3 regions of the Syntrophomonas sp. UBA1041 genome follow, and region 3 is predicted to be linked to each of the others. Evidence: riboswitches for the same ligand, from Rfam matches in the RefSeq annotation. Region 3 holds a riboswitch; each other region holds the start of a gene.
What was found. A riboswitch is a leader RNA that binds a small molecule or an ion and turns the genes downstream of it on or off. The one in region 3 is predicted to bind molybdenum cofactor.
Positions count from the first base shown of each region.

Region 1: it holds a riboswitch for molybdenum cofactor, as region 3 does, so the genes downstream of both, fdhF (formate dehydrogenase subunit alpha) here and B2633_RS11760 ([FeFe] hydrogenase, group A) in region 3, are expected to answer to the same signal.
Region 2: it holds a riboswitch for molybdenum cofactor, as region 3 does, so the genes downstream of both, fdnG (formate dehydrogenase-N subunit alpha) here and B2633_RS11760 ([FeFe] hydrogenase, group A) in region 3, are expected to answer to the same signal.

Region 1 is NZ_DCEA01000031.1:24,209-30,262, forward strand. It holds gene B2633_RS05370 (sigma-54 interaction domain-containing protein) at 295-1,656, shown strand; gene B2633_RS05375 (DUF6431 domain-containing protein) at 1,901-2,140, shown strand; molybdenum cofactor riboswitch at 2,833-2,970, shown strand; gene fdhF (formate dehydrogenase subunit alpha) at 3,174-5,867, shown strand; gene B2633_RS05385 (NADH-quinone oxidoreductase subunit NuoE family protein) at 5,867-6,054, shown strand, end outside.
Region 2 is NZ_DCEA01000068.1:71,117-77,170, forward strand. It holds gene wsfD (glycan biosynthesis hexose transferase WsfD) at 1-426, opposite strand, end outside; gene B2633_RS10365 (GtrA family protein) at 657-1,085, shown strand; gene B2633_RS10370 (glycosyltransferase family 2 protein) at 1,085-2,023, shown strand; molybdenum cofactor riboswitch at 2,854-2,972, shown strand; gene fdnG (formate dehydrogenase-N subunit alpha) at 3,296-6,054, shown strand, end outside.
Region 3 is NZ_DCEA01000074.1:5,200-11,253, forward strand. It holds gene B2633_RS11740 (YkvI family membrane protein) at 1-1,013, shown strand, start outside; gene B2633_RS11745 (hypothetical protein) at 997-1,185, shown strand; gene B2633_RS11750 (formate dehydrogenase subunit gamma) at 1,186-1,845, opposite strand; gene B2633_RS11755 (iron hydrogenase small subunit) at 1,861-2,220, opposite strand; gene B2633_RS11760 ([FeFe] hydrogenase, group A) at 2,233-3,396, opposite strand; molybdenum cofactor riboswitch at 3,831-3,947, opposite strand; gene B2633_RS11765 (nitroreductase family protein) at 4,181-5,005, shown strand; gene addB (helicase-exonuclease AddAB subunit AddB) at 5,103-6,054, shown strand, end outside.

The DNA.
Region 1 (6,054 bases), on a different contig from region 3:
AAACATAACAGCATAATTCTAGCAAGCAGATATCATAGTAACCCTGAATAGAAATACTGAAATGGCGGAAGTGGGAAGCATTCCCACTTCCCATTTCTGCTTATGTTTCTCTATGCGGCAAAGCAATTACTTATGACGCAATTCTTCGCGTAGAGTAGCTTCGGGGCGATTCTCAGCATCGGCCAAGACTGGTATACTGAAATATACAGGATGGGAATGACAGGTTAATATGTGTTTTGTGTTAAGGATAAAGGTAAAACCTTGCTGCTGTTTCGGGAGAGAGGAGGATGAAAGGTGAATATAGGCAGTGTTTTAGAGGGCTTGTTCACCCAGAACCAATTTATGGCCGCCATAATCGTTGATAGCAAGGGGAAAGTTCTTTCGGTAAGCGAAACCTATTTGCAGGTTTTGGATCTTACCAAGGAAGAAGTAGTAGGAAAGCCCATAAAGGAAGTTACTCCCCATACCCGGGTGTTTACCATTTTAGCGACAGGAAAGGCTATGGTGGGATACAACTGGAAGGTTAACGGGCATAACATGATTGCTTCCACCATACCAATTATCAAGGATGGGGAAACGGTTGGGGCCTTTGCCTACAGTGTCTTTCCCGACATATGGGATGCTAAAAACTTGGTGGAGAATCTTCTTTCCGAGTTGAATATGTACCGGGATGAGGTGGATAGCCTTTATACCGCCAAATATACTTTTGATGATATTGTGAGCAAGGATAAAGGCATGGAAATGCTCAAGTCTTTTGCCCGGCAGATTGCCAATCATCCTTTTACAACCGTATTGATTACGGGCGAAAGCGGTACGGGCAAGGATCTTTTTGCCAATGCCATCCATAATGCCAGCCCCCGGTCACGCTTTCCCTTCCTGCGCATCAATTGCGCCGCAATTCCGGAGAATTTGCTGGAAGCTGAGCTTTTTGGCTATGAGGAAGGCGCCTATACCGGAGCCAAAAAGGGAGGCAAACCGGGAAAGTTTGAGTTGGCCCATGGGGGTACCATCTTTCTTGACGAAATAGGAGAGATGTCGCTTTCCATGCAGAGCAAGCTGCTGATAGTACTGCAGGAACAAGAAATCGAGCGATTGGGAGGCAGCTTCCCCATTAAGATAAATGTCCGGGTGATTGCAGCTACCAACCGGAGCCTGGAACAGCTGATTCAGGAAAAGAAATTCCGCGAGGATTTGTATTACCGCCTTAATGTAGTAAGGTTGGAAGTGCCCCCTTTGCGCCAGCGCAAGCAAGATATTCCTGTTTTAATCTGCCATTTTATTGACAAGTTGAACCCCCGGCTGCGGACCATGATTGCTAATATTTCTCCCAAATCATTGAAATTATTGGAGCAATACCACTGGCCCGGGAATGTCCGGGAAATGGAGAATATGTTGGAGAGGGCGATAATTATGGCTGATATGGAAAACGGCCGTTCTCTGGATTGCCGACATTTCAAGTTCCTGCAAAACCGGTGCAGCAGCGAAGCTCCTTTAGAATTACAAAGCTTGAAAGCAGCCAGCCAGAAGTTTGAGGAGGAATTGATAGCCCGAGCCTTGGAAATAAGCAACTTTAACCTGGCCAAAGCAGCCGAGCAACTAGAAATTGACCTTTCTACCCTCTACAAAAAAATAAAAAAACATGGCATCGAAACATGAATCCACAGCAAAAATCCCTTATGATAGATAGGAATATGCTTCGAGCCTCATAGACTTGTTTCATGGGGAAGTATTTAAGATGTTAAAAAAGGCAGGCCACATTATAGAGAATATGCTGTGCTGGCATCACAGCGGTATTAATGTCTATTGTGGGCCAGCCATTAATCCAGGGGACCAGCAACATTATTGGTGAGCGATAGCGAACACCGGTGGTACCCGCAGGGTAATAGCTCAAGAGAGTTCTATCAGCACACTCCGGGTGATCTGTAAATCCTGTGGGCATACTCATGCCATCCTTCCGGAAGTCATAATCCCTTATAGATCATATAGCATCCTGTTCATTCTGACTGTTCTGCGTGATTACTATACCCGTTCCGACGACATCTGGGAAATAGGTGATAAATATCAGATCGCTGTCTCAACCCTTTATCTGTGGATACATTTATTCCACTGGCAGGGGATATGGGGACGGCCGGCTGTGTGAAAAATCCAAATCAGCGTTTATATATGCAATATTGAGTATAATATACACTAAACTACGCCCTCCTTCGGCAAATTAACTCCAACAAAATTGAAGCTTCATATTAACGCTGGGGACATTCCACCCTGGCGTTAATTTATTTTTGCAATATCATTAAATAATAAGGCGGTTATTCAGGCATCATAACCTATTTTATATTCCCTTATATAATATTTTAAATTATATAGAGGAATATTTACGCTTGTGTCGAAGTATTATTTTGATAAGGATATGTTTGTCCAGCAGACATATCCCTCTGGCAATTTCAAACAGTGCAATTAGTATTTATGACTGCTGCCTGATCAAAATATTGCCAGCAACATGCCAATATTGAGGGAGGTGAAAAAGTGCTATCAAGTACAGGGTTTAAGCAAATCATAAGCCGTTGCATGTGAGTTAATTTGCATGAACCGGTGGCTCATAGTGTTTCAATACCCCGTGGCATAAATGAAGACCTGAAGCTGTTGCAGCCTTTTTCACCGATTTCGTTTATCGGCTGAGTTTATTCCTGCTCCCATGCTTCATTCGAATTGCTGGCAGGCAATTTTATAACATGGCCTGACCAGAATTCCTTCCTTTATTCCACCACTGTTAAAGCCTGAATGACTTACCCTAAGACTTGTGTAGCAACCAGGTTGCCCAGGAGTTTAATTTTTTCAAAAGCGTAGCTCCAAAGCTACTTCACCTAAAGCTGCGGCCACGGTGAATTAGCCGACACGGTTATTATACCGCTACGGTAAATCCGGAAACGGGTTTGCCTCCCTTACTTGGAAAGGAGTCACTGGCTTTTAGAAAACAATTTGCGTTGCCCGCATCATTTATGCGCTGGTAATGTCAGGTGTTTTTATTTAATTAACACCGCAAGTTGTTTCTGAGTAGGTGGAAGGAGCGTGCATTTGAATGCCAACCATTGTCATAGTATTTATGCCAATGAAGTCCATCCTCCTACTCAGATAGGAGATTTTTTTATTTCTAACGACTAAAAGGAGTGATGGAAGTGGAACAAATTAAATTGACCATCAACGGGAAGGAGGTTGAAGCCGCAGCTGGGAGCACCGTACTGCAAGCAGCTGAAGCAGCCGGCATTAAAATTCCTCGCCTGTGTTATGACCCCGATCTAAGCCCGCTGGGTGCATGTCGACTATGTGTAGTCGAAGTAAAAGGAAATCGGCTTCTGCCGGCTTCCTGCGTAACCCCGGTAAGCCCTGGGATGGTTGTAGAAACCGAGTCTCCGGCTGTGATTGCAGCCCGCAAGACCATCCTGGAACTGCTGATTGCCAATCATCCCCTGGACTGCCTGACCTGCGACAAGGCCGGTGCCTGCGTTCTGGCCGATTATTGTTATCAGTACGGGGTAAAAGAAAGTCCCTATCAAGGAGAAAAGCATTCTTATAAAATCGATAACAGCAATCCCTTTATTAATCGGGATTTAAACAAGTGCATTCTCTGCGGCGCCTGTGTTAGAGCCTGTGAAGAACTGACCGGGAAAGACAATCTTTCTTATCTGAATCGTGGCTTCGACCGTAAAGCAACTACGGCTGGTGATGTACCCTATATTGAATCAGATTGCGTTTTCTGTGGACAATGCGTAGCCGTCTGTCCAACCGGCGCTTTAACTGAGAAAACCATGTCCGGCCAGGGTCGCCGCTGGGATATCGACCGGGTGCGGACCACCTGTCCCTTCTGTGGTACCGGCTGCAATTTCGACTTAGCTGTGAACAAAGGCAAAGTCATCGGCGTTCTGTCCAATCCAAACGCTCCGGTAAATGGCCGCAGCTTATGTGTAAAAGGACGCTTTGGCTGGGATTTTATTTACAATGAAAAACGCCTTAAAACGCCGCTGATCAAGCGTAACGGCAAATTTGAGGAAGCATCCTGGGATGAAGCCTTTGAGCTGATTGCCCGGAAATTTAATGAGAATAAAGCCCAAAATGGTCCCGATTCATTTGCAGCGTTAAGCTCAGCCCGTTGTACCAATGAAGAAAACTTCCTGATCCAGAAATTCACCCGGGCCCATTTAGGCACCAACAATGTGGATCATTGCGCCCGTACCTGCCATGCTCCCTCAGTAGCGGGTCTGGCTAATTCTTTTGGCAGCGGCGCCATGACCAACATTTTATCTGAAGTTACTAATGAAGCCGAACTGTTATTCCTGATCGGTATCAATCCTACTGAATCCTATCCGGTACTTGGCTATAAAATGCGGCAAGCGGCTCGCCACGGCTGCAAACTGGTAGTCTGTGATCCTCGCTGTACGGAGCTGGCCGCTGAATCCGACATCTGGCTGCAACAGAAACACGGTACCGATATTCCGCTACTCAATGGTTTAATGCATATAATTATCAAAGAAGGTCTGGAAGATAAGAACTTTATAGAAACCCGTACCGAAAACTATGAAGAAATGAAAGCCCTGGCTGCCGAATACACTCCGGAGCGCGTTTCCGAGCTCACCGGTGTCTCCGTGGAAGACCTTTATCGGGTAGCCCGTCTGTATGCCAGCACTGATAAAGCCATGATCTTCTATTCACTGGGCATTACCGAGCACATCTGCGGTACCCGTAATGTTATGAGTATTGCCAATCTGGCCATGCTGACCGGTCATATCGGCCGTCCCGGCGTGGGCGTAAACCCCGTCCGCGGGCAGAACAATGTTCAGGGTGCCTGTGACATGGGCGCTCTGCCTAACGTTTATTCCGGTTATCAGAATGTTACCGATAAAGCCGCCCGGGAAAAACATGAAAAAGCTTGGGGAGCAACCTTGCCGGATAAAGTAGGCTTAAAGATTCCGGAAATGTTTGAAGCCGCCCATGAAGGCAAAGTAAAAGTCATGTATATTCTGGGTGAAAATCCGGTACTAACCGATCCCAATGCCAATCATATTAAAGAAGCCATCAAGAATCTGGACTTCTTTGTGGTACAGGAACTCTTCCTGACTGAAACTGCTGAATTAGCTGATGTCGTGCTGCCGGCCGCCAGCTTTGCGGAATGCGACGGTACCTTTACCAATACTGAGCGCCGACCTCAGCGAGTTCGTAAAGCGATTGAGCCTCTGCCTGGCCAGGCCAACTGGGAAACGATTTGTCAGATGGTTACCCGCATGGGCTATCCCATGTCTTACAATCATCCAAGTGAAATCTGGGATGAAATGGCCTCCCTGTCCCCCGCCATGGCTGGCATTAGTTTTGCCCGTATGGAAAAAGAATCCGTGCACTGGCCATGTCCCACCCCTGATCATCCTGGCACCCCCATTCTGCATATCGGCAAATTCACCCGCGGGCTGGGCGGTTTCCAACCCAATGACCATATTCCTCCGGGAGAAATGCCGGATACAGATTATCCCATCCTGCTGTGTACGGGCCGCGTAATGCAGCACTATAATGTTACCACCCAATATTCGGCGGGTATTGCCAGTGTCTGGGATCGAGAAATGACCCAGGTACACCCGCAGGAAGCGGAAAAATTAGGCGTGGTTACCGGCAGCCGGATGAGGATTACATCCCGCCGTGGTTCAGTTCTAACCACCGCCTGGGTAACCGATCAGGTACAGCCCGGGGTTATTTGGATGTCCCACCACCATAGTTCTACGCCTACCAATGAACTCACCAGCCCGTTTGTATGTGATATTGCCGGCACAGGTGAGTACAAAGTCTGTGCAGTCAAAATCGAAAAAGTCCAGGAGGTGAGTCAATAATGGCAGACTACAAGAAGATCATCAATGCCTATAAAGATCTGCCTGGTGGACTGATCGAGTCTTACCATGCGGTTCAGCGTGAATTCAGCTACATTCCTGAAGAGGCTGTCTTCTATGCCGCCGAGGTGTTTGATATGCCTAAAGCCAAGGCTTATGGCGTAGCAACTTTTTACTCCTACCTCAAAGT
Region 2 (6,054 bases), on a different contig from region 3:
TAATTTCAACCGGTTTTTCACATTAAGGTGCTTGAATATTACATAAAAGGCGCACGAGTACATGATTACATAGGCAGCAGCCAAATATGCGGTTTTAAAAGTATCCTTTCCCAATAACAGGCATATTGAGTTTATCAAAGTGATCAGATAAGCCATGCTGGTGGCGCTTAGGCGCTTAAGCAGGTTGGGGGCGCTGACCGCAGAGATTCTGTATTCGGTTACCGGGTAGTCCAGGAACCTGACAAAACCGGGGTCATTAATCTGCTCCGGTTTGAGTTCCAGGCCGGAAACATTCATGACCCTGTCAAAATCGCCCTGATCGGCTACCCCGGGCTGAGGGCTTTGGCAAAGCACGTAGGCTATGATCAATAAACCCACCAGCCCCAATACGACCCATAAATACTTCAACAAATTATATCTTCTCATCTCAACCTTCTTCTATTTCTAAAAAACCTTATGCAAATCTAAACCAAGCAATTTTTCCGGGCGCTGCCCGTCACAGGTCAGATAAAGGGCAAAACCGGCATACAAGTTCAAACAAATACTATGCATAGTTTATCCATTTATGGGAAAAATACACTAGTAGTCTACAGAATTGCTCAGACACAGATTGGATTGATTCAAATTGAGTTTTAACCGAGAAGGTTTGTGGATATATGCAGGTTGAGGCCAAATATCAGAAATATAAGATTCTGGTTTTATATCTGGGGTACGGCGGCCTTACCACACTGATCAATATATTGGCCTATTCCGGCCTGGCCAAACTGGCGGGTTTACCTTACCTGAAGGCCAATCTCATAGCCTGGATCTTGTCGGTATTATTCGCTTATGCCACCAATCATCTCTTTGTTTTTGAGAGCAAAGCCCGGGGGTTGTTTCCCATTTTGGGACAATGTCTGGCCTTTTTTGGCTGCCGCCTGTTCTCCGGTCTGCTGGACATGACAATAATGTATGTGATGATCGATGTGCTTCACTCCAATGATTTATTGACCAAAATAATCTCCAATATAATCGTGGTCATATCCAATTACCTGTTTAGCAAGCACATAGTATTTCAAGATAAAGGTCAAGGAGAAGTGCTGTAATGAAACAAATATCGATTGTAGTGCCCTGTTATAATGAACAGGAGGTTTTGCCATATTTCTATGCCGAGGTGTCAAAACTGGCTGCGGATATGGCGTTTGTGGCATTTGAATTCGTTTTTGTCGATGACGGTTCACAGGACTGCACCCTGCCCCTAATTAAAGATTTACAGCGCCGGGATCAGCGGGTTAAATATCTGTCTTTTTCTCGTAATTTCGGAAAAGAATCGGCCATCTATGCGGGTCTTAAAAACGCCCGGGGTGATTATGTGGCTATCATGGATGCTGACCTGCAGGATCCGCCCATGCTGATCAAGGATATGTACCTTATCATAAAGCATGAAGGCTATGACTGTGTTGCCACCAGAAGAACCACCCGCAAAGGCGAGCCGCCGGTGAGGTCGTTTTTCGCCAGGCAATTCTACCGCATAATCAATACTATCTCCAATATTGAATTGGTGGATGGAGCCCGGGATTTCAGGCTGATGAGCCGCCAAATGGTGGATTCCATTCTGCAGATCTGTGAATATAACCGTTTTTCCAAAGGTATTTTCGCCTGGGTAGGTTTTAAAACCAAGTGGATGGAATATGACAATCAGGAAAGAGCTGCCGGCCAGACTAAATGGTCGTTTTGGAAGCTCTATTCTTATTCACTGGATGGGATCATGGCCTTTTCCACCACTCCGTTGGCGTTGTCTTCGGTGATAGGATTGGTTTTTTTCTTGGTATCTTTTGTAATGATTGTAGCCATGGCCGCTAAATACCTATTATGGGGCGGTTCTATATACGGGTGGCCCTTTATGGTCTGTATTCTGCTGTTTATTACCGGGATTCAGCTGTTTTGCACCGGCATAGTCGGCCAATATGTTTCCAGAACCTATTTGGAAACCAAGCGCAGGCCCATTTACATCGTCAAGGAATACAGTGACGAATGCCACTGAAGCCAAGAATCAATTGGTATTAATAAGAAATTTACGGGTTAGCCGGCAAATCTTAACCGTAGTTAACGAGTAATATGTTACATCCCCGTTTATCAATATTAAGCGGGGATTTATTTTCGCTCACTATCAGTTTACTTAAATATAGCGAACCAGCTCTAACCGCCTTTTATCATTGGCTGATTCGTGCCATTTTTTCCGCATATGCATTTAGATGATTAAAATTTATGTTGAGGCATTACCAGCCCTTGCAACGTTGCGTATCCTCCTCATGTATGATTCAGTGGGGATTACGCTTGCCTGCCGTCAAGGGTGAAACGCCCCTCCCCTCCATCTCGGGAGGGTTTGTTGTTGTTAGCATATATAATGTTTGGTTATATATAATATTATTAGAAGGAATATAAATTTATATGCAGAACTATAATAGTTGGTGCAATGAATTCATTTTTCCGCTTATAAACAAATGCTTTTATTAAGCTGAAATGTTTTCATTATTCCAGCCGCTAAGATAACGGTATTAAAGGAGGTGAGAAAGTGCTTTCAAGTGCAGGGTTTATGTCAACCACAAAGCGTTTAATGTGACATGCTTCATATGAACCGGTGGTTCGTTTTGTTTCAAACTACAGTGCCAAAAATGGAGAATTAAACCAATGGGAGCCTTTCTCAACCTATCCGCTATGCCGGTATGACTGCTTTTCATTCTAATACCAGCTACTGGCCCGGTTGAAGGTGATGAATCCATATAGCCTTTCAGGAATTTGCTCTCCTATGTTCACTGTTGAAACAGTACTGCTTTAACCCTGTATACTCGCATAATAGTCAAAATTTAATATGTCTTACGCTGACTCCAGAGCTGATTCCCCTAAAGCGACAGCCATTGGGGATTTAGCCGCGGTAAATCTGGAAACGGTTTTATCTCCCTTGCTTGGAAAAGAGTCATCTACCGGAACAGTTTTCTCAGTCTCCAAGATCTGATTATGAAGGTTATGAGTCCTGAGGCAAACTGCTACTTCATTCTTGGCTTTTCAGGCAAGGAGGAAGCCGCACCAAACTGCGGCTTTATGGTCAGTGTACATCCTGTGACCAGCCTCCTGATTAAAGTTAGGAGGTTTTCGTTTTAGGGCGGACACCTTAAAAAGTTTGGTCAGGACCGCATAGCAAGATTCGCAGGCTTAATAATTTTAGTGACAAGCTAGTCCAAATGTAATCTAGAATCTCACAATGGCAGTAATCATCATTCCTTTGCATCGCAATGATTTGAATGGGGGGAAGAGAATGAACGGCAAAATAACCCGCCGTCAGTTTATAAAAAGAGGCGGAGCTACGGTTGCAGCTGCAAGTTTAGGGTCGGCTTTGGGTTTTAATCTCATTGTTTCTGCAGCGGTAATCAAAGAACTGCGCACAAAAAATGTTAGTCCGGTACCAACTGTTTGTCCTTATTGCGGTTCTGGATGCGGTCTGGTAGTTTATGCGGAAAAAAAGGATGATAAATTTGTTAAGTTATTGAGCGTGGTTGGAGACCCTGATAATCCGGTTAATGAAGGATGCGCCTGTCCCAAAGGTTCAGCCATGTTTAATCTGAGAGAAATATATGAACCTGAAACCGGAAAGCAGATCATCAATCCCAGGAGGGTAGCAAAGCCTTTATACAGGGCTCCTGGATCAGAGAAATGGGAAGAAAAAGAGTGGGATTGGATTTTGGATGAAATCGCCCAGCGGATCAAGCAGACCCGCGATGAGAGTTTCATTCACAAAGAGACATTGTCTGATGGAAGTGAAGTAATCGTTAACCGGACCGAAAAAATAGCCTCAATTGGAGGATCAGCCCTGGACAATGAGGAATGCTATCTACTATCCAAGATGATGCGCTCGCTGGGTGTAGTTTACCTGGAAACTCAGGCCCGGCTCTGCCATTCACCATCTGTGGGCGGCCTGGCTCCTTCCTTCGGACGAGGAGTGATGACCAACTCCATGATTGACATGAAAAATACCAACTGTGCTTTAATCATGGGCAGCAACTTGGCCGAAAACCATCCCATCGGTATGAAATGGCTGAACAAGGGGCGTTTTGATCCTAAACGCCAGACCAAAATAATCAGTGTAGATCCCCGTTTCACACGAACTGCCGCAGTGGCCGATCTTTATTGTCCTATGCGTTCTGGCACCGATATCGCCTTCCTGGGCGGCATGATCAAGTATATTCTGGACAACGAGCTCTATCACCATGATTATGTGGTCAATTATACCAATGCAGCTTTCCTTGTCAGAGATGATTATGAGTTTAAAGACGGTTTCTTTTCCGGTTGGAACGAAACTAAGCAAAGTTACGATGTTAGCAGCTGGGATTATCAATACGATGAAAACAACAATATCTTGAAGGATGAAACCCTGCAGCACCCGCGTAGCGTTTTCCAACTCATGAAGCAACACTATTCTCGTTATGACATCGATACGGTATGCAAAATAACCGGATCTCCCCAAAGCAAGTACCGGGAGGTCTTGAAAATGTTTTGCGCAACTTCTGCTCCGGATAAGACGGGCTGCATATGCTATGCCATGGGAATTACCCAGCATACGGTGGGTAGTGAAAACATCCGGGCTTTTGCCATTGTACAGTTATTGTTGGGAAATATCGGACGCCCCGGTGGAGGAATCAATGCCTTGCGCGGTGAAAACAACGTTCAAGGCGCCACCGACATGGCTTTGCTGTATCACATTCTGCCCGGCTATATCGATTCACCCACTGACAGCGCTGATTATAAAGATCTCATTTCTTATATCCGCAAGACCACCCCGGGTGCAGGCAATCTGCAATTCAGCAATTTGAAAGAATTCCGGGCTTTGGCAGCGTCTGGCATCAAACATTCCGGCTGGCGAATACACACTTCCAAGTGGATTGTCAGTCTGCTCAAGGCCTGGTATGGGGATGCCGCTACCGAAGACAACGATTTTGCATATCACTATATACCCAAACGTCAGGATACCAAAAATTATTCGCACATCGGCTTATTCGAAGCCATGCACAGAGGCGAAATCGATGGCCTGTTCGTAAACGGCTCCAATCCGGTAGTGGGCGGCCCCAATGCCAATAAGGAGCAGGAAGCTCTCACTAAACTTAAATGGTTTGTCTGCATCGATCTGTGGCTACACGAAACCGCCGAATTCTGGAGCCACAAAGCCTGGGAAAGACCGGTAGAGAATGAAAAGGTAAAGCAGCTCACTCCACAAGACATTCAGACTGAAGCTTTCTTCCTGCCAGCCGCAGCTGTCTATGAAAAAGAAGGCACAGCTGCTTCCACCAGCCGGATGGTTCAGTTCCGCTGGAAGGGTGCTGACCCGGTCGGTGAATCCAAAGCCGACCTGTGGATTTATAATGAGCTGGTCAAACGAGTTCAAAAGCTCTATGAAGGCAGTACCCGTTCTGAAGACGAACCCATCACCAAATTAACCTGGGATTATGATGGTCAACATGGCGAAGAAGAACCCGATATTATGAAAGTGGCCAATGAATTGTGCGGCTTCCAGGTAGCCAGCGGCAAGCCTGTTGAGGGTTTTGCCCTGTTGAAAGATGACGGTTCCACCACCTGCGGGTGCTGGGTATACTGCGGAGCCACCACCTGGAAAGATGGCAAGATGTTTTATAAAGCACAGTCACGTAAGAAAGAAGATCCCGGTAATTTGGGCCTGTTTCCCGAGTGGGGCTGGGCCTGGCCGATGAACCGCCGTATTGTTTACAACCGCTGCTCGGTGCAGCCTGATGGCATTAACCCCTGGCCCGGCGATGATGACCGCAGGTTGGTTTGGTGGGATGCCGGCGCCGATGCCGGCGGTTCCTGGACCGGCCTGGACGTACCAGACATTAGCAAGACTACCGGACCTGACAAGCCGGCTTTTAATGATCCATTTATCATGCGTCCTGAAGGCAAAGGCTGCATCTTCGCCGCCAAAACCTCGATGAAAGACGGTCCTTTCCCTGAGCATTACGAGCCCTGGGAAAGCCCTGTAGCTCCTATTCTGAACAAAACCAGGGTAAA
Region 3 (6,054 bases):
GTTTTGTATCAGGACAGGAACTTATGCAGTTCTTTGCAGTATTTGGAGGTTTCGGACTGATAGGAATGTTCCTTGCCATCCTGATGCTATTGCTGCTTAGCGGCTTTGTTATGAAAATTTCAAACCGAACAGGAATTACAGAGTTTGACAAAATCATTGTAAGAAAAGAAAAAACCTGGCTCCGCGCAGTATTTGGCGGGGTATTTATTTTTTTCTTGTTTGATGTTGTCGTTATTATGACAGCGGGAGCTGGAGCCCTGCTGCATCAGATCTTCGGCATCCCAACAATCATGGGAAATGCACTCATGGCTATCTCTCTGGGGGTAGTAGCACTGTGGGAAGCTAGAGGGGTCTTGACTGCATTTAGTATTACAGTTCCTCTCTTGATTGTGGTGGCTATGATCTCTGGTATTTTATCATTTATATATTTTGATGGAAGCAATATGGTTGCCCGACCGTTTTCCGGGGCAAATCCTTTGCTTGGAAACTGGCTGTTTGCCGCGATTGTGTTTGTTTCCTATAACATGATGGTAGTCATGTCCATACTGGTGCCGATTGCAACAGATGTAAAAGAAGATAAAGCTATTCATAAAGGGATTTTTCAGGGGGCGGTTCAATTAATGATTGTATTCGTCTGCATTTTGCTCCCTTTGATTTTGAATCAACCTATGCTGGCAGATGCAGAACTTCCCATGCTTACTCTTGCCCAAAAAATACATCCTGTTTGGGGACTGGTCTATGCAGTTCTTCTGCTTTGCGGAATGTTTGGGAGTTCATTATCTTGTCTTTTTGGGGTAACTTTCCGCATCAAGAAAATCAAAAATATAAAGGGAAGCATTCTGATACCAGTATTGATGGTGGCGGCTTTCATGGGGAGTATTGCCGGCTTTAAAGAGCTAATAGCCATTGTCTTACCCGTCTGCGGCTATTTTGGGTTCTTTGCCATGATCGGTATCGTCATGCATTTTTTATCATTGCAGCAGAAGAGAATAAAGTTTGACTTTGATCATTGACAGGGTGGAATGGCCAACCAGCCGTCTCTGCTCCCTGGTGTTCGAGTTTGGCAGGAAATCGGCGGGCACAGCCGCAGGGATGGCCTTGTTTTCCAGCCCGCTGCCCTCTGCTGAAAAAAGCGGTCTGAATGGAAGCAGACCGCTTTTTCGCAATGTGTTGGTGCAGTTTTAATCAACTGGTTTCTTTAAGCTCAGCATACCACTTTTGGTTGTGATGGGCGGTAATTTCAGCATCGATATAGCCGTCCAGCATCATCGAAGCAAACTCCACTCTGGATTTGGGATGGATGGCTGCCAGGAAGAAATGGCCGCCGACTAATAAGATCATAATGATCGCGGTCCAAAAATGCACATTATAGCAAAAGCCCAGGAATGCCGGCGGCAGACTATGGCGCCATATCCACATGGGAAAACCGGTCAGTATGATCAGAATACAACCGAAGATGATCATCACTCCCAACATTTTTTGGCCGGCATTGTATTTATCCTGGGGAGGAGCTTTATCCACCTTAATAAAAGGGAGATATCCACCCATTACTTTTAACCATTGAAAATCTTCTTTGGAAAAGTGGGTTATGGTGTCAATGAAGCGGGAAAACCGGTCAAAATTCAGCAGAATATAAAGGGCGGGGGCAGCGGTAAAAACGACTCCGGCCCATCTGTGCACCAGCGAAGCATTGCCGAATCCGCCGAATATATTGCCGATAATATTGATATCCCAGTAAAAACCGACACCAGTCAGACCAAGAATGGTAAAAGCGATCAAATGCACCCAGTGCATGGTCCGGGTTTGGGCACCGTGTTTTAAGACCTTGCCTTTAGTACTGCTCATTCGTTTCCCTCCTAATTATGCAGCTTCATGGGCTCCGCTTTTCAACTCAGCGATGAAATCGGGGATGTCTTGGCCGTATTTGGTATGCAGCAGATGATGGGCCTTTTCGCTAACCGGCTTTACTTCGCCCGGCGAAAGAAAATCCTTGTAAATCTGGGCGATTTCCGGATTTTCATGCGACTTTCTGAGGGTCATCTTTTCATCCAAAGCATACATTCCGGCGGCTCTTTTTTCAATGTAGTCGGTGTTGGCAGCCAGAGCATCAAATCCCAATTTACTGAAAACACCGAGGAATACGGCGGCCACGGTCAGCATGCCCGCTCCCTTAAAAAACTGCCGTCTGGTCATGCCTTCACTTTCGGTGAAAAACTTCATTCCCTTTCCCTCCTAAATCATTTCTCTTCGGATGGGCTGGCCACCGCCGTTGATACACCCTCCGGGACAGTTCATGACTTCTATAAAATGATATTTGCTGCGACCTGCCAGCACATCCTCAATCAGCTTGCCAACATATTTGGTTCCGGTTACGATAGCTACATTGACAGGCAGGGTTTTGCCCAGAGACTTGACGGGTATCTCCACCGTCGCCTCTCTGACCGACTGTAGGCCTCTAACCGCCTTGAATTCAACATTATCCAGTGACTGGCCGCTCAATAATTCATAGGCGGTTCTTAAAGCCGCCTCCATGACACCGCCGGTTACTCCAAATATGGTGGCCGCGCCGGTTGAAGAACCGATCAGGCTATCCGCTGCTTCCTCGGGAAGATTCAGGAATTCTATGCCGGCATCTTTGATCAGCTGGGCCAGTTCTCTGGTGGTAATGACCACATCGACATCTTTATATCCGCTGGCGATAAACTCGGGACGATCACATTCATACTTCTTGGCGGTGCATGGCATTACCGAGACAACATACATATTCACGGGATCAACATTCAGTCTTTCAGCAGCGTAAGTCTTGGCCACCGCTCCGAACATCTGCTGGGGAGATTTGGCCGACGACAAATGGGGCAGTACAAGCGGATACTGATCTTCAGCATATTTGATCCAGGCCGGACAGCAGGAAGTGAACTGGGGCAGCGGCCCGCTATGTTCGTTGCCGGCCACCCCCAGGGCGTTGAACACCCGGTTTATTAATTCGGTTCCTTCCTCCATGATGGTAAGGTCGGCGGCAAACTCGGTGTCATATACCTGATTGAAACCGAGTCTGCGCAAAGCGGCATGCATTTTGCCTTTCACATTGGCGCCGGGTTCCAGGCTGAACTCCTCGCCCAGGGCTACTCTAACCGCGGGCGCTTCCTGAACCACCACATACTTCTGGGGATTGGCGAGAGCCTTCTTCACCTCATCAACCCGGCTGACATCCTCGATCTTGCCAAAAGGGCAGCTGATCAAGCATTGTCCGCAGTTGATGCAAAGATTATGATTGATTTTGTGTTTCTGTCCCAGCAGTCCGCTGATGGCGCCGGTGGGACATATGGACGTGCAATGGTCACAGGCTTTACAATCGCCGGTTACATTAATGATGCCTTGGATTACTGCTGTACTCATATCCTACCTCCTTTTGATGAAGTACTGTAACCTGGGTTTAAATCATAACACCTCCTTCATATCGGGCTGGACGGTTCATCTTGTTTCTCAACCTCCCTTTTATCAACATGCATCAAACCAATATGCAGATAAGCCCCATCAGGAGCGTTGTTGGAGATAGACCCGTCAAACCATGCTTTGACGGGTTAAACAGATTTGGGGGAAATAGAATAAAAAAAACCATGAAAGCGCTGCCCCTTAGGGGTAAACCTTCATGGTTTTGTTCACCTAAAAAATAGAATTAACTAATGAAAATAGATATTCTTCTGAATGCCGGATGTATCATTTGATATCATTAATTCTCAGGGCCGGGGTCTGAAACCGGTCATAGACTGTTTCAGAATTCAAAAAGCCAGACCTTGCAAAAAGGGCTGGCTAAAAGGCAAATCCAACTAAAGCCTTCCTACCGGACTCCTTTCCACAATGGGAGGCCCAACCGTTTCCCGTTGAACCCTGTCGGTCTCAATACCATATCTATTCAGGCAATGAGACTCGGAGAGTGAAGACTGAAAATTATTATTCATTACTTATTCGTAATCATACACCTCCTGGAGATCTCATGCAATAGTCAACCGGGGCATCATCCCCAACCTGACCGATCATCATGGGGAGACGCGGCAGATCATCTTGGAAAAAACAAACAGGCCGCCCCGGCTGTCAGGACGGTATTCTGCCAAAGCAAGCCCGTGCTATAATGGGGAGAACACCATGCGGTGTCAAGATACATAGATAAGGGGAGAGTTCATTGAGCTTTTTAACCGTCGATCAGACCAAATGCAAACGCGACCGTATTTGCGCCGCCGAATGTCCGGCCAGACTTATTGTATTCAGAGAACTGGACGCCTTCCCGAGATCAGTAAAAAGAGCCGAACAGTTTTGCCTGCGCTGCGGCCATTGTGTGGCGGTTTGTCCGCACCAGGCCATATCTGTAAAAACCGTAAATTCCGTTGATTGTGTGCCGGTTGATCCCGGTCTGCTTCCTGCCCCCGCTCAGGTGGAGCATCTTTTAAAATCACGGCGCTCTATCCGCAGTTTCAAAGACAAGAGCGTTGATCGTGCCATCCTGGAAAAACTAATTGATGTTTCCGCTTATGCCCCTTCCGGCCACAACATGCAGCCGGTTCATTGGCTGGTCGTTGCAGATAAACACCAGGTGCGCCATATTGCAGGCCTGGTAGTGGATTGGATGCGCTATATTATCGAACATATGCCCCAGATAGCCGCGGTGATGCACATGGAGGCCGTGTGCTATGCCTGGGATAAGGGGATTGATACCATATGCCGCAATGCTCCGCATCTGATTATAGCCCATGCGCCTGAAGATATTCATGTTTCCCAAGGATCTTGCACCATAGCGTTGACTTATTTGGAATTGGCGGCGTATTCTATGGGCGTAGGCGCTTGCTGGGCCGGATTTGTCGGGGCGGCTGCCGAAACCTTCCCGCCACTTATGCAGGAATTGGCCCTGCCCGAAGGCCACAAGGCTTTTGGCGCTATGCTGATAGGCTACCCCAAATACCAGTATCACCGGATACCACCCCGCACCGCGCCACGGATCATTTGGCGATGAACCTAGGCCTGCTTCGTTCTCCCGCGCGCCCCACTTGTTGCTGGAATGAGAAACCAGTATGATAAAAAAAAACTATTGAGTTTAAGGGGATGAGGGTTTGGCCATCCGTTATATAATGGGGCGCTGCGGTCAGGGCAAGACCCGGCAGGTAATGGCTGAGATCCGGGAGGAGCTGAATCTCAACCGGGATGACCCCGTGATCCTGCTGGTGCCGGAGCAGTTCACCCTGCAGGCCGAGCGGGAAGTGATCAATCAACTCGATCTTCCCGGCATAATGAGACTTGAGGTACTGAGCCCCAGCCGACTCGGCGCCAGGGTCTTGAATGAAGCCGGGGGGCGCACCCGGGTTCTTCTCAGCCAGCAGGGGCGATACATGGTACTGAAAAAGGTGATCTCCGCTTGTGAGGAGCAGTTCACGGTTTATCGCCAGGCCTGCCGGCAGCCCGGCTTCATCGAGCAATGCAGTCAGATCCTGGCTGAATTAAAAGGATCCGCCGTGGACAGCGGGGTTCTTTATGAATGCGCCCGCAGCCTATCTGACGATACATTATTAAAAAGCAAACTGCATGACATTTCTCTGCTATACCATAAATTCAACGCTCACCTCCAGGATCATTATGTGGACAGCGAAGATTATTTAAATCTGGTTATCGAACGCTTTCCCCAATCGCGTTTTTTAAGCCGGGCCCGGGTTTGGATCGACAATTTCACTACCTTCTCGCCCAGCACCCTGAAGCTGATTGAACAGCTCATGAAAACCGCTGTTTCCACGGCCATAAGCCTCACCATGGAGTTGGGAGGCGAGGATCGGGACCGGGAAATTTTCGCGCTTTCCCGCTATTACTATAGCCGCTGGCATGATCAGGCTAAAAATGCGGGTTTGGAAGAACATATAATTACGGTCAAGAACCCCGGCAAGCTCAGCCCTGAACTGATGCACCTGGAAAGAGAGCTTTACGCCTATCCCCACCGCACTTTTCCGGAGCAACCCGCCGCTATTTCCATTGCGGCGCTCCCCAGCCCGCAGGACGAGGTAGAGGCACTGGCGA